3 regions of the Streptomyces sp. NPDC053750 genome follow, and region 3 is predicted to be linked to each of the others. Evidence: riboswitches for the same ligand, from Rfam matches in the RefSeq annotation. Region 3 holds a riboswitch; each other region holds the start of a gene.
The links. A riboswitch is a leader RNA that binds a small molecule or an ion and turns the genes downstream of it on or off. The one in region 3 is predicted to bind cyclic di-AMP.
Positions count from the first base shown of each region.

Region 1 (3,266 bases), on a different contig from region 3:
ACGGCCACAGGCGTCCCGGTGACGATCGCCAAGGCCGACGGATCCCCCGTCAACGCGGCCTCCATGCTGGCCGTCCTCGGCCTCGGCGCCCAGGGTGGCGAGGAGATCGTCCTCGCCTCCGACGCCGAGGGCGCGGACGCCGCCCTGGAGCGGCTGGCGAAGCTGGTCGCCGAGGGTCTCGAGGAGCTTCCCGAGACCGTCTGACCCACGGCAGCACCGAAAGGCCCGCCCCGAATCATCGGGCGGGCCTTTTCGCTTTCCCTTTTCCGGGCAGCAGAAAATAGCCCCCCAATTACCTCGTCTTTGTATACGGTGCCCGTGTTAATGGCGCAGGCTCGGCATGTTTACAGCACGTTGCGAGTTCCTCACACGCTCCGCCCGCTGTTCGCCGCCGGAGGAGAAGCGCAACCGGTGCGCCGGCATCGACCGCTCGGTGTGCAGAGCCATGAGCGCCCGCGCGCGCTCGGCGTCGCCCCGGGCCACCGCGTCGACGATCGCGCCGTGCTCCGCCCAGCACTCCACCGGCCCGGTCTGCGCGTCCACGGCGTACATCCAGGCGATCTTGTGGCGCAGCTGGGTCAGCAGCGCCGTCAGGGAGGGGCTGCCGGCGGCCTGGGCGAGGGTTTCGTGGAACCAGCCGCCCAGTGAGCGCAGATCCTCGCTACTGCCCTGCCTGGCGCGCTCCTGCCCCAGCCGGACCAGCCCGCGCAGCACCTTGAGGTGGGCCTCGGTGCGGCGCCGGGCGGCCCGGGAGGCGCCGAGGGGCTCCAGGAGGGTGCGCGTCTCGAGCAGGTCGGCGGCCTCCTGTTCGGTCGGCTCCGCGACACACGCGCCCGCGTGCCGCCGGGTCACCACGAAGCCCTCGGCCTCCAGCGTGCGCAGGGCCTCGCGGACGGGGACGCGGGAGACGCCGTAGCGGCGGGCGAGGAGTTCCTCGGTGAGCCGGCTGCCGCGCCCGTGGACGCCTGCGACGATGTCGTCCCGGATCGCCGTGCACACCGAGTGCGCCGGAATACGCATGACCGACCTCCGCCTTAATCCCCGTGAAACGTCGACGATTGACGCGTGTTCAGTGACTCTAGGCCAATGCGGCGGGTATTCCGACGGCAGGGCGGATTTCATGGATATTTTTTGGACAGAGACCGGTCCGAAAACGCGAAAGCCCCGGCTCGGGGAGCCGGGGCTTTCGGTTGCCGTGCCGTCCGTCGTCAGAGGTTCACGCCGTGGGAGCGGAGATAGGCGACGGGGTCCATGTCCGAGCCGTACTCGGGGCTCGTCCGGGCTTCGAAGTGCAGGTGCGGTCCGGTGACGTTGCCGGTGGCGCCGGAGAGGCCGATCTGCTGGCCGGGCTCGACCGACTGGCCCACCGAGACACCCACGGACGACAGGTGGCCGTACTGCGTGTACGTGCCGTCGTGCATCTTGATGACGACCTGGTTGCCGTACGCCCCGCCCCAGCCGGCCTCCACGACGGTGCCGACGCCGACCGCGTGCACGGAGGTGCCGCTGGAGGCGTGGAAGTCGATGCCGGTGTGGCTGCCGGAGGACCACAGGGAGCTGCCGGCCTGGTAGGCGGTGGAGACGTAGGAGGCGGTGATCGGCGACACGAAGGTGTTGAGGCGCTTGCGCTCCGCCTCGCGGGCGGCGCGCTCCTTGGCCTCGCGCGCCTCCTTGGCCGCCTCGGCCGCCCGCTCGCGCGCGGCCTCCATGGCCGCCTCACGGGCGGCGGCGTCCAGGGCGGCCTGCTTCTGCGCGGTGGCCTGGGCGTCGATCTCGTCGGCAACGGAGTCGCCGATGGTGATGACCGGGGTGAGTCCGCTCTGCTCGACCTCGGGCTCGGCGGCGAGCGCCGGAGCGGCGAGGGTGCCGACGACGCCGGTGGTGGCGAGGGCCGCGACACCCGCCGCGCGGGCGGTGGTGCGGTGCATCCGGCTGGGACGGCGGTGCTTCCCGGTGGCGCGCGTGAACGCCATGTAGAGGCTGGTCCTTTCCTTCCCTCTCGCCTACCGGGTTAGCTGACGGGTTCGGAGCAGGAAGGTCTCCTACGGACCCCCTCGCTGCACGCGCGGGCGTCCGATTCACCCCAGGGACTGCGATGGGTCCCCGGCTCCCCTGGCTCGCGCCGTACGGGGACTCGGCGATGACTGTCCGGTGCCGCGGGTGCGGCGCACTGCCTGACGAACAGCCCGGACGACGTTAAGCGCGGCCTTCTTCAATCCTCAAACGCAACCGGCTTTTTGTAGCGCATGCCACAGGGCAGACAGGCAACCTCTCCCTCAATTCGGACAAAAGGCGGCCCTGGTGACACATCCGTCACCAGGGCCGCCACGCGCGCGTGTCCCCTACTCGGCGGCCACGACGGTGACTTCGCCGATGCCGAGGGCCTCGACCGGCTCCTTGATCTGCGCCGCGTCGCCGACGAGGATCGTCACCAGCCGGTCCACCGGGAAGGCGTTCACGACCGCCGCCGTGGCCTCCACCGTGCCGGTGGCGGCGAGTTGACGGTAGAGCGTGGCCTGGTAGTCGTCGGGCAGGTGCTGCTCGACCTGGTCGGCCAGCGTGCTCGCCACGGCCGCCGCGGTCTCGTACTTCAGCGGCGCCACACCGACCAGGTTCTGCACGGCGACGTCGCGCTCGGCGTCGGTGAGACCACCCTCCGCGAGCGTGCGCAGCACGGTCCACAGGTCCTGCAGGGCGGGGCCGGTGTTGGGGGTGTCGACGGAGCCGCTGATGGCGAGCATGGCCGCGCCCGTGCCGTCGGGGGCGGACCGCAGCACCTGGCCGAACGCCCGTACGCCGTAGGTGTATCCCTTCTCCTCGCGCAGGACACGGTCCAGGCGGGAGGTGAGGGTGCCGCCCAGGCAGTAGGTGCCGAGGACCTGCGCGGGCCACACGCGGTCGTGCCGGTCGGAGCCGGTGCGGCCGATCAGCAGCTGCGTCTGGACGGCGCCGGGGCGGTCCACGATGACGACCCGGCCCCTGTCGTCGGCGGTCACCGGGGGCACGGGGCGCGGCTCGGCGGCCGAGCCGGTCCACGCGCCCAGCGTGTCGCCGAGCAGCGCGTCGAGGTCGATGCCGGTGAGGTCGCCGACGACCACGGCGGTGGCCGTGGCGGGGCGGACGTGCTTCTCGTAGAAGGCGCGTACGGCCCCCGCGTCGATGCTCTCGACCGTCTCCTCGGTGCCCTGACGCGGGCGCGACATGCGCGCCTCGGCCGGGAACAGCTCCTTGGAGAGTTCCTTGGCCGCGCGGCGGGAGGGATTGGC
Region 1 covers NZ_JBITXB010000003.1:109,323-112,588, reverse strand. Annotated here, with positions in the region: gene ACIGO6_RS10040 (HPr family phosphocarrier protein) at 1-204, shown strand, start outside; gene ACIGO6_RS10035 (GntR family transcriptional regulator) at 322-1,020, opposite strand; gene ACIGO6_RS10030 (M23 family metallopeptidase) at 1,209-1,973, opposite strand; cyclic di-AMP (ydaO/yuaA leader) riboswitch at 1,986-2,150, opposite strand; gene ACIGO6_RS10025 (M16 family metallopeptidase) at 2,343-3,266, opposite strand, start outside.
Region 1: linked by a shared signal. The riboswitch ahead of ACIGO6_RS10030 (M23 family metallopeptidase) and the one ahead of ACIGO6_RS17890 (transglycosylase family protein) in region 3 are both predicted to bind cyclic di-AMP.

Region 2 (3,266 bases), on a different contig from region 3:
GGCGCGCAGGTGGTGGGGATGGGGAGAGGTGCCGGATGACATGGCCCCGATGCTAGAGAGCCACGCCGGTCAGGCCGGGCGCACCACGCTGTGGATCGACGACTCGCCGTCGTAGAAGATCGATTCCTCGCGCACGTACGCGCCCGGCTTCGGGGCGTGGATCATCATGCCGTTGCCGATGTAGAGGCCGACGTGGCTGAGGTCGTCGTAGAAGAACACCAGGTCACCGGGTTGGGCCTGGGAGACCGGGACCGTCGTGCCGGCGTCGACCTGGTCGTAGGTGGTGCGCGGCAGCGTCACGCCCGCGGCCTTCCAGGCGGCCTGGGTGAGCCCGGAGCAGTCGTAGGAGCCGGGGCCGGTGGCGCCCCAGACGTACGGCTTGCCGATCTGGGCGCGGGCGAAGGCGAGCGCCTTCTCGGCCTTGGTGCCGGTGGAGGAGTCCGAGGCGGAGTCCGAGCCGGAGGAGCCCGATGAACCGGAGCCGGTGTTTCCGTCCTGGGCGGCCTGCTCCTGTTCCTGTGCCTCCGCCTCTGCCTGTTCCTGGCGCTTGCGCTCCTCGGCCTGCTGCTGCGCGAGCTCCGCGGCCTTGCGGGCGGCCTCCTCCTGCTTCTTCCTCTCGATCGCCGCGAGCCGGGCCTTCTCCTCGGCGGTCAGCTCCGAGAGCAGCTCGCGCGCGGTGGCGAGCTTCTTCTGGACGGTGGCCTTGGCCGTCTTGAGGTCGTTCTGCGACTCGGTGAGCGTCTCGAGGCTCTCGGTGGCCTCCCGGCGCTTCTTCATCGTCTCGGACTGCTGTGTGACGTAGTCGTCGACCGCGTCCTTCTGGCGGCCGGTGAGCCGGCTCATCAGCCGGGTCTGGTCGAAGTACTCCTGCGGCGAGTCCGCGAGGAGGAAGGTCGCGGTCTCCGGGACCAGACTGCCGGTGCGGTACTGCGCGGAGGCGTAGGACCCGAGCTCCTCGCGCGCCTCGTTGAGCTTCTGGGTGCGCTGGGCGACGTCGTCGAGGAGGGTGTCGACCTTCTTGCGCTGCTTGGAGGTCTTCTCCTTGGCCGCGTTGTACTTCTCGGTCGCCGATCCTGCCTGGCGGTAGAGGTCGTCGACCTTCTTCTCGACCTCTTCGAGGCTCGGCCTGTCGTCGTCCGACGGCGCGGCGTTGGCCGTCTGGGAGAGCAGGGCGACGGAGGTGAGGGCCGCCGTGGCGAGGGCGGGGGTCCGTATGCCTGCGACACGTGTACCGGTGGGGCGCGACTTGCGGTGCGACGCCAAGGAGGCGACTCCTTCCGTGCTCCGCCTACCGGGTTAGCTGTCGGGTTCGGGCGGAGTGGTTCTGGAAGGGTTGCCCTACGGCGGTCCGTCCCGGCGGGGGCGGTGCGGCCGATTCACCCCAAGGTTCTCGGTTGGGTCCCCGGCTCCGGGCGCCGTGCGGGCACGCCGGACTCGGCGGAGGCCGCGCGGCCCGGCGACGTTCGCCGGAGGGGGTCGTGCGGCCTGCCCGCACCGTAGCCAACTCGTGTGGCGGCTGTGAAGGTTGATGGGTGATATGCCCGATACATTTTCGTGACCTTTGGTGCGGGCGTCACTCTTCGTGGTGGGGCCGGTAGCGGGGCGTGCCCGGTGGCGGCTCTCCGGTCATTTTCCGGGGCGGGAACCGGTTGTCGGTGGGGCGCCCTAGACTCGGAGAGCGATGAGCAGCCTCTTTGACGACAGCTTCCTGGCGAGCCTCCAGACCCCCCGCGGTCACGAGGAGGAACCCCCGCCGCCGCCCGAGGACGATCACGGACCGGAGCCGGTTCCGCACGATCTGTTCGGCGGGAAGTTCGACGTGCCGCCGGACCGGGACACCCACTACCGGGACGGCGCCCCGCGCCCCGCCCTGGACCCGGCCGCGCTGCTGGAGGGGCTGAACGAGAACCAGCGCGCCGCCGTCGTGCACTCCGGCTCCCCCCTGCTCATCGTGGCCGGAGCGGGCTCCGGGAAGACCCGCGTGCTCACCCACCGCATCGCCCACCTGCTGGCCGAGCGGGGCGTCCACCCGGGCCAGATCCTCGCGATCACCTTCACCAACAAGGCCGCGGGCGAGATGAAGGAGCGCGTCGAGCAGCTCGTCGGCCCGCGGGCGAACGCGATGTGGGTCATGACCTTCCACAGCGCGTGCGTCCGCATCCTGCGCCGCGAGTCGAAGAGGCTCGGCTTCACTTCGTCCTTCTCGATCTACGACGCCGCCGACTCCAAGCGCCTGATGGCGCTCGTCTGCCGCGACCTGGACCTCGACCCCAAGCGCTTCCCGCCGAAGTCCTTCAGCGCGAAGATCAGCAACCTGAAGAACGAGCTGATCGACGAGGAGGACTTCGCCGCCCAGGCCGCCGACGGCTTCGAGAAGACCCTCGCCCAGGCCTACGCCATGTACCAGTCGCGGCTGCGCGAGGCGAACGCCCTCGACTTCGACGACCTGATCATGACCACGGTCAACCTGCTCCGCGCCTTCCCGGACGTCGCCGAGCACTACCACCGCCGCTTCCGGCACGTCCTGGTCGACGAGTACCAGGACACCAACCACGCCCAGTACGCCCTGGTCCGCGAGCTGGTCGGCACCCCCTCCGAGCACCCCGTCGACGTGCCGCCCGAGGCCGAGGTGCCGCCCGCCGAGCTGTGCGTGGTGGGCGACGCCGACCAGTCGATCTACGCCTTCCGCGGCGCCACCATCCGCAACATCCTCCAGTTCGAGGAGGACTACCCGGACGCCACGACGATCCTCCTGGAGCAGAACTACCGCTCCACGCAGACCATCCTCAGCGCCGCCAACGCGGTCATCGAGCGCAATGAGTCCCGCCGCCCCAAGAACCTGTGGACCAACCAGGGCGCCGGCTCGCAGATCACCGGGTACGTCGCCGACACCGAGCACGACGAGGCGCAGTTCGTCGCCGACGAGATAGACCGCCTCACGGACGCGGGCGAGGCGAAGGCCGGCGATGTCGCCGTCTTCTACCGCACCAACGCGCAGTCCCGTGTCTTCGAAGAGGTCTTCATCCGCGTCGGCCTGCCCTACAAGGTCGTCGGCGGCGTCCGCTTCTACGAGCGCAAGGAGGTCCGGGACGTCCTGGCCTACCTGCGGGTGCTGGCCAACCCGGAGGACACGGTGCCGCTGCGGCGGATCCTCAACGTGCCCAAGCGGGGCATCGGCGACCGCGCCGAGGCGATGATCGACGCCCTCGCCCAGCGCGAGAAGATCGGCTTCGCGCAGGCGCTGCGACGCGTCGACGAGGCGTACG
Region 2 covers NZ_JBITXB010000007.1:395,653-398,918, forward strand. Annotated here, with positions in the region: gene ACIGO6_RS22545 (tellurite resistance/C4-dicarboxylate transporter family protein) at 1-42, opposite strand, end outside; gene ACIGO6_RS22550 (NlpC/P60 family protein) at 70-1,263, opposite strand; cyclic di-AMP (ydaO/yuaA leader) riboswitch at 1,271-1,450, opposite strand; gene pcrA (DNA helicase PcrA) at 1,682-3,266, shown strand, end outside.
Region 2: linked by a shared signal. The riboswitch ahead of ACIGO6_RS22550 (NlpC/P60 family protein) and the one ahead of ACIGO6_RS17890 (transglycosylase family protein) in region 3 are both predicted to bind cyclic di-AMP.

Region 3 (3,266 bases):
TCGCCGGGGGTGTAGCCGGCCTCCTTGATGGCCTCGAGGATGAGGTCGAGGGCCTCGCGGTTAGAGCCGAGGTTCGGGGCGAAGCCGCCCTCGTCGCCGAGGCCGGTGGCCAGGCCCTTGCTCTTCAGGACCTTCTTGAGGGTGTGGTAGACCTCGGTGCCCCAGCGCAGCGCCTCGGAGAAGGACTCGGCGCCGATCGGCGCGATCATGAACTCCTGGATGTCCACGTTGGAGTCGGCGTGCGAGCCGCCGTTCAGGATGTTCATCATCGGCACCGGCAGCAGGTGCGCGTTCGGACCGCCCAGGTAGCGGAAGAGCGGCAGGTCGGACGCCTCGGATGCGGCGTGGGCGACGGCGAGCGAGACGCCGAGGATGGCGTTGGCGCCGAGCGAGCCCTTGTTGTCGGTGGCGTCCAGGTCGAACATCGCCTGGTCGATCAGGCGCTGCTCGGTGGCGTCGTAGCCGACCAGCTCCGGGCCGATCTGCTCGATGACGGCGAGGACGGCCTTCTCGACGCCCTTGCCCAGGTAACGGCCCGGGTCGCCGTCACGGAGTTCGATGGCCTCGAAGGCGCCGGTGGAGGCACCGGACGGCACGGCGGCACGACCCGTGCTGCCGTCGTCGAGGCCGACCTCGACCTCGACCGTGGGGTTGCCTCGGGAGTCCAGGATTTCCCGGGCTACGACGACGTCGATGGACGGCACGAGCATCTCCTTCTTCAATGTGACGCTTCGGTGTGACGCGGGTCCGCAGGACCACAGGGGCTCTGCGGGACGAGCCTAACCGGCTCCGGGCGATCGGCCAGCCGGTCGCCCACCCCATGGACAGAACCGAGAGTAAATTGTTTCCGAACGGAACAAAGACGTTCCCGGAAACCGGGACGGAAACAGGGGCGGCAACAGGGGCGGTAGCAGGGCATAGAAATCCCGCCCCGGTGCGTACGGGGGAACACGCACCGGGGCGGGAGCAAGGGGGCCGCTGCCTACTTCAGGTGCAGCTGCTGACCCGGGTAGATCAGGTCGGCGTCGTCGACGATGTCGTCGTTCAGCTTGAACAGCTTCGCCCAGCCGCCGGCGACGTCGTGCTCCGCCGCGATCGAGCTGAGGGTGTCACCCTCGACGACCTTGTACTCGCCGTCGCCCTTCTCGACCTTCTCGCCGGTCGGGGTGGTGACGGTCTTCTTCTCGGCCTGCTTCTCGGCGGCCGGACGCTCGGAGGAGCGGGAGGCCTTCTGCTCGGTGGAGCGCTCGGCGGTGGAGCCGCTGTCCTGGCTCTGCGCGCTCTCGGAGCTGCCGGAACCCTGCGAGGAGCCGCCACCGGTGTACGCGGCGTTCGACAGGCCGGTGCCGCAGACCGGCCAGGCACCCTTGCCCTGGCCCGCGAGCACCTTCTCGGCGATCTGGATCTGCTGCGCCTTGGTCGCCCGGTCGGCGGTCGCGGCGTACTGCGTACCGCCGAAGGCGGCCCAGGTGGAGCTGGCGAACTGCAGACCGCCGTAGTAGCCGTTGCCGGTGTTGATGGCCCAGTTGCCGCCGGACTCGCACTGGGCGACGGCGTCCCACTCGGCCTCGGTGGCGGCGGAGGCGTTGCCGGCCGCCATCAGCGGAGCGGCGACGGCGGCACCGGTGACACCGGCGACGGCGATGACTCGGGTGGCCTTGGACGGACGACGGTGCTTGCCCTTGCCGGAAAACAGCATGGATCGATCCCCTCACCGACGCCTGCGAGGTGAGCTGTCGGGTTCGGGCCGGTTGAGTTGCCCGGCCGGGTTCCTCACGGAACTCGGCTCCACCCCTAGCCGCTCCGGCTCAACTGCCCGGTGCGGCACTTACCTTGGGTCCCCCGCTCCTGCCTGCGGCGCTTGACGCGACGACTGTTCCCGGGCTGCCGCTGGCAGGATTCGGCGTTGCGGCAACCGGGGCCCGCGATGACGAGCGGTCATGACCGTAGACACGCGCTCCGCGGATTTTCAAAGACGATCACGGCTTCTGAGACCTATATCTCACTAGATCCAAAACGGACATAGGACCTCTAACCGTGACGCGAACTCCCCCTACTTTTCGCCCGATTCGCCCGTGACCGTGAGCGTCTGACCGGGCAGGATGTGGTCCGGGTCGACCCCGACGACCTCCTTGTTGCCGGCGTAGAGCGAACGCCACCCGCCGTCGAGCTCGAGCGAGTCGGCGATGCCCCACAGGCTGTCGCCGGAACGGACGGTGTACGCGCCGCCCACGACCTCTCGCGCCTCACCCTCGTCACGCGAGGCGTGCCGGCCCGACGACTCGGCCGTACGGCCGTCCACTGCGCCCTCGTCGGCGCTGTCGCCGCGATGACGGCCCGAACCCGACTCCTCCTCGGTGCCGGTGAGGTTCGAAGAACCGTCACCTCGCTCCACCTTGTCCGTTTCATCACCCTTGGTGGTGGCTTCGGCCGAGCTGACGGACTGCTGCGGGTCGGCGCTCCCCGAGGGGTCGGATTCGGTGGACGCGCCTGACTTGGCCGATTCGTCCTCGGTGCTCGACGAAGGACCGGAAGTGGCCGAGGAGGAGGGCGAGGGCGACGTTCCGGCCGTCGGCTCCGACGTCCCGGCCGAACCGGAGGATCCGGATGAGTCGGCCGAACCGGACGAGTCGGTCGATCCGGTCGACTCAGGGGCGGTCGACGTCCCCGGCGCCTCCGACCCCCCCGTCCCCTCCGACGCACCGTCACCCGTGCCGCTGCCCGTGGACGCCGAGTCGTTGCCCAGACCCGCGAGCAGGCCGCAGGTCGGCCAGGCGGCGATGCCCTGGTCCGCGTGCAGGTTCTCGGCGACCCGTATCTGCTGCGAGCGGCTGGCCTGGTCGGCGCTCGGCGCGTACTCCAGACCGCCGTACTGCTCCCACACCTCCTGGGACAGCTGCAGGCCGCCGTAGTACCCGTTGCCACTGTTCTGGCTCCAGGAACCGCCGGTCTCGCACTCGGCGACCCGGTCCCAGTTCGCCCCGTCGGCCGCGTGGGCGCCGGTGGCGCCGAGGAGGGGGATCGCGATGGCGGAGCCGGTCACTCCGGCGGCGACGACCAGGGCGGGAGCCTGGCGGGGGCGGCGGTGACGACCGTTCCCGGAGAGCATGCGACGACCTTTCACGAGACAACGGGGACCGCGCGGCGGTGGTACTCGGGCCACGCTGATTCGTGAACGTATAGGCAGATGATCGCTTGTCACAAGTTCATGCCGCGCAGATCACGTGAAGATCACAGAGTTGAGCGCGTGTCACCTTTGTGTCGGC
Region 3 covers NZ_JBITXB010000005.1:448,212-451,477, reverse strand. Annotated here, with positions in the region: gene eno (phosphopyruvate hydratase) at 1-704, opposite strand, end outside; gene ACIGO6_RS17890 (transglycosylase family protein) at 983-1,699, opposite strand; cyclic di-AMP (ydaO/yuaA leader) riboswitch at 1,704-1,870, opposite strand; gene ACIGO6_RS17885 (transglycosylase family protein) at 2,054-3,109, opposite strand; gene ACIGO6_RS17880 (cytochrome P450) at 3,251-3,266, opposite strand, start outside.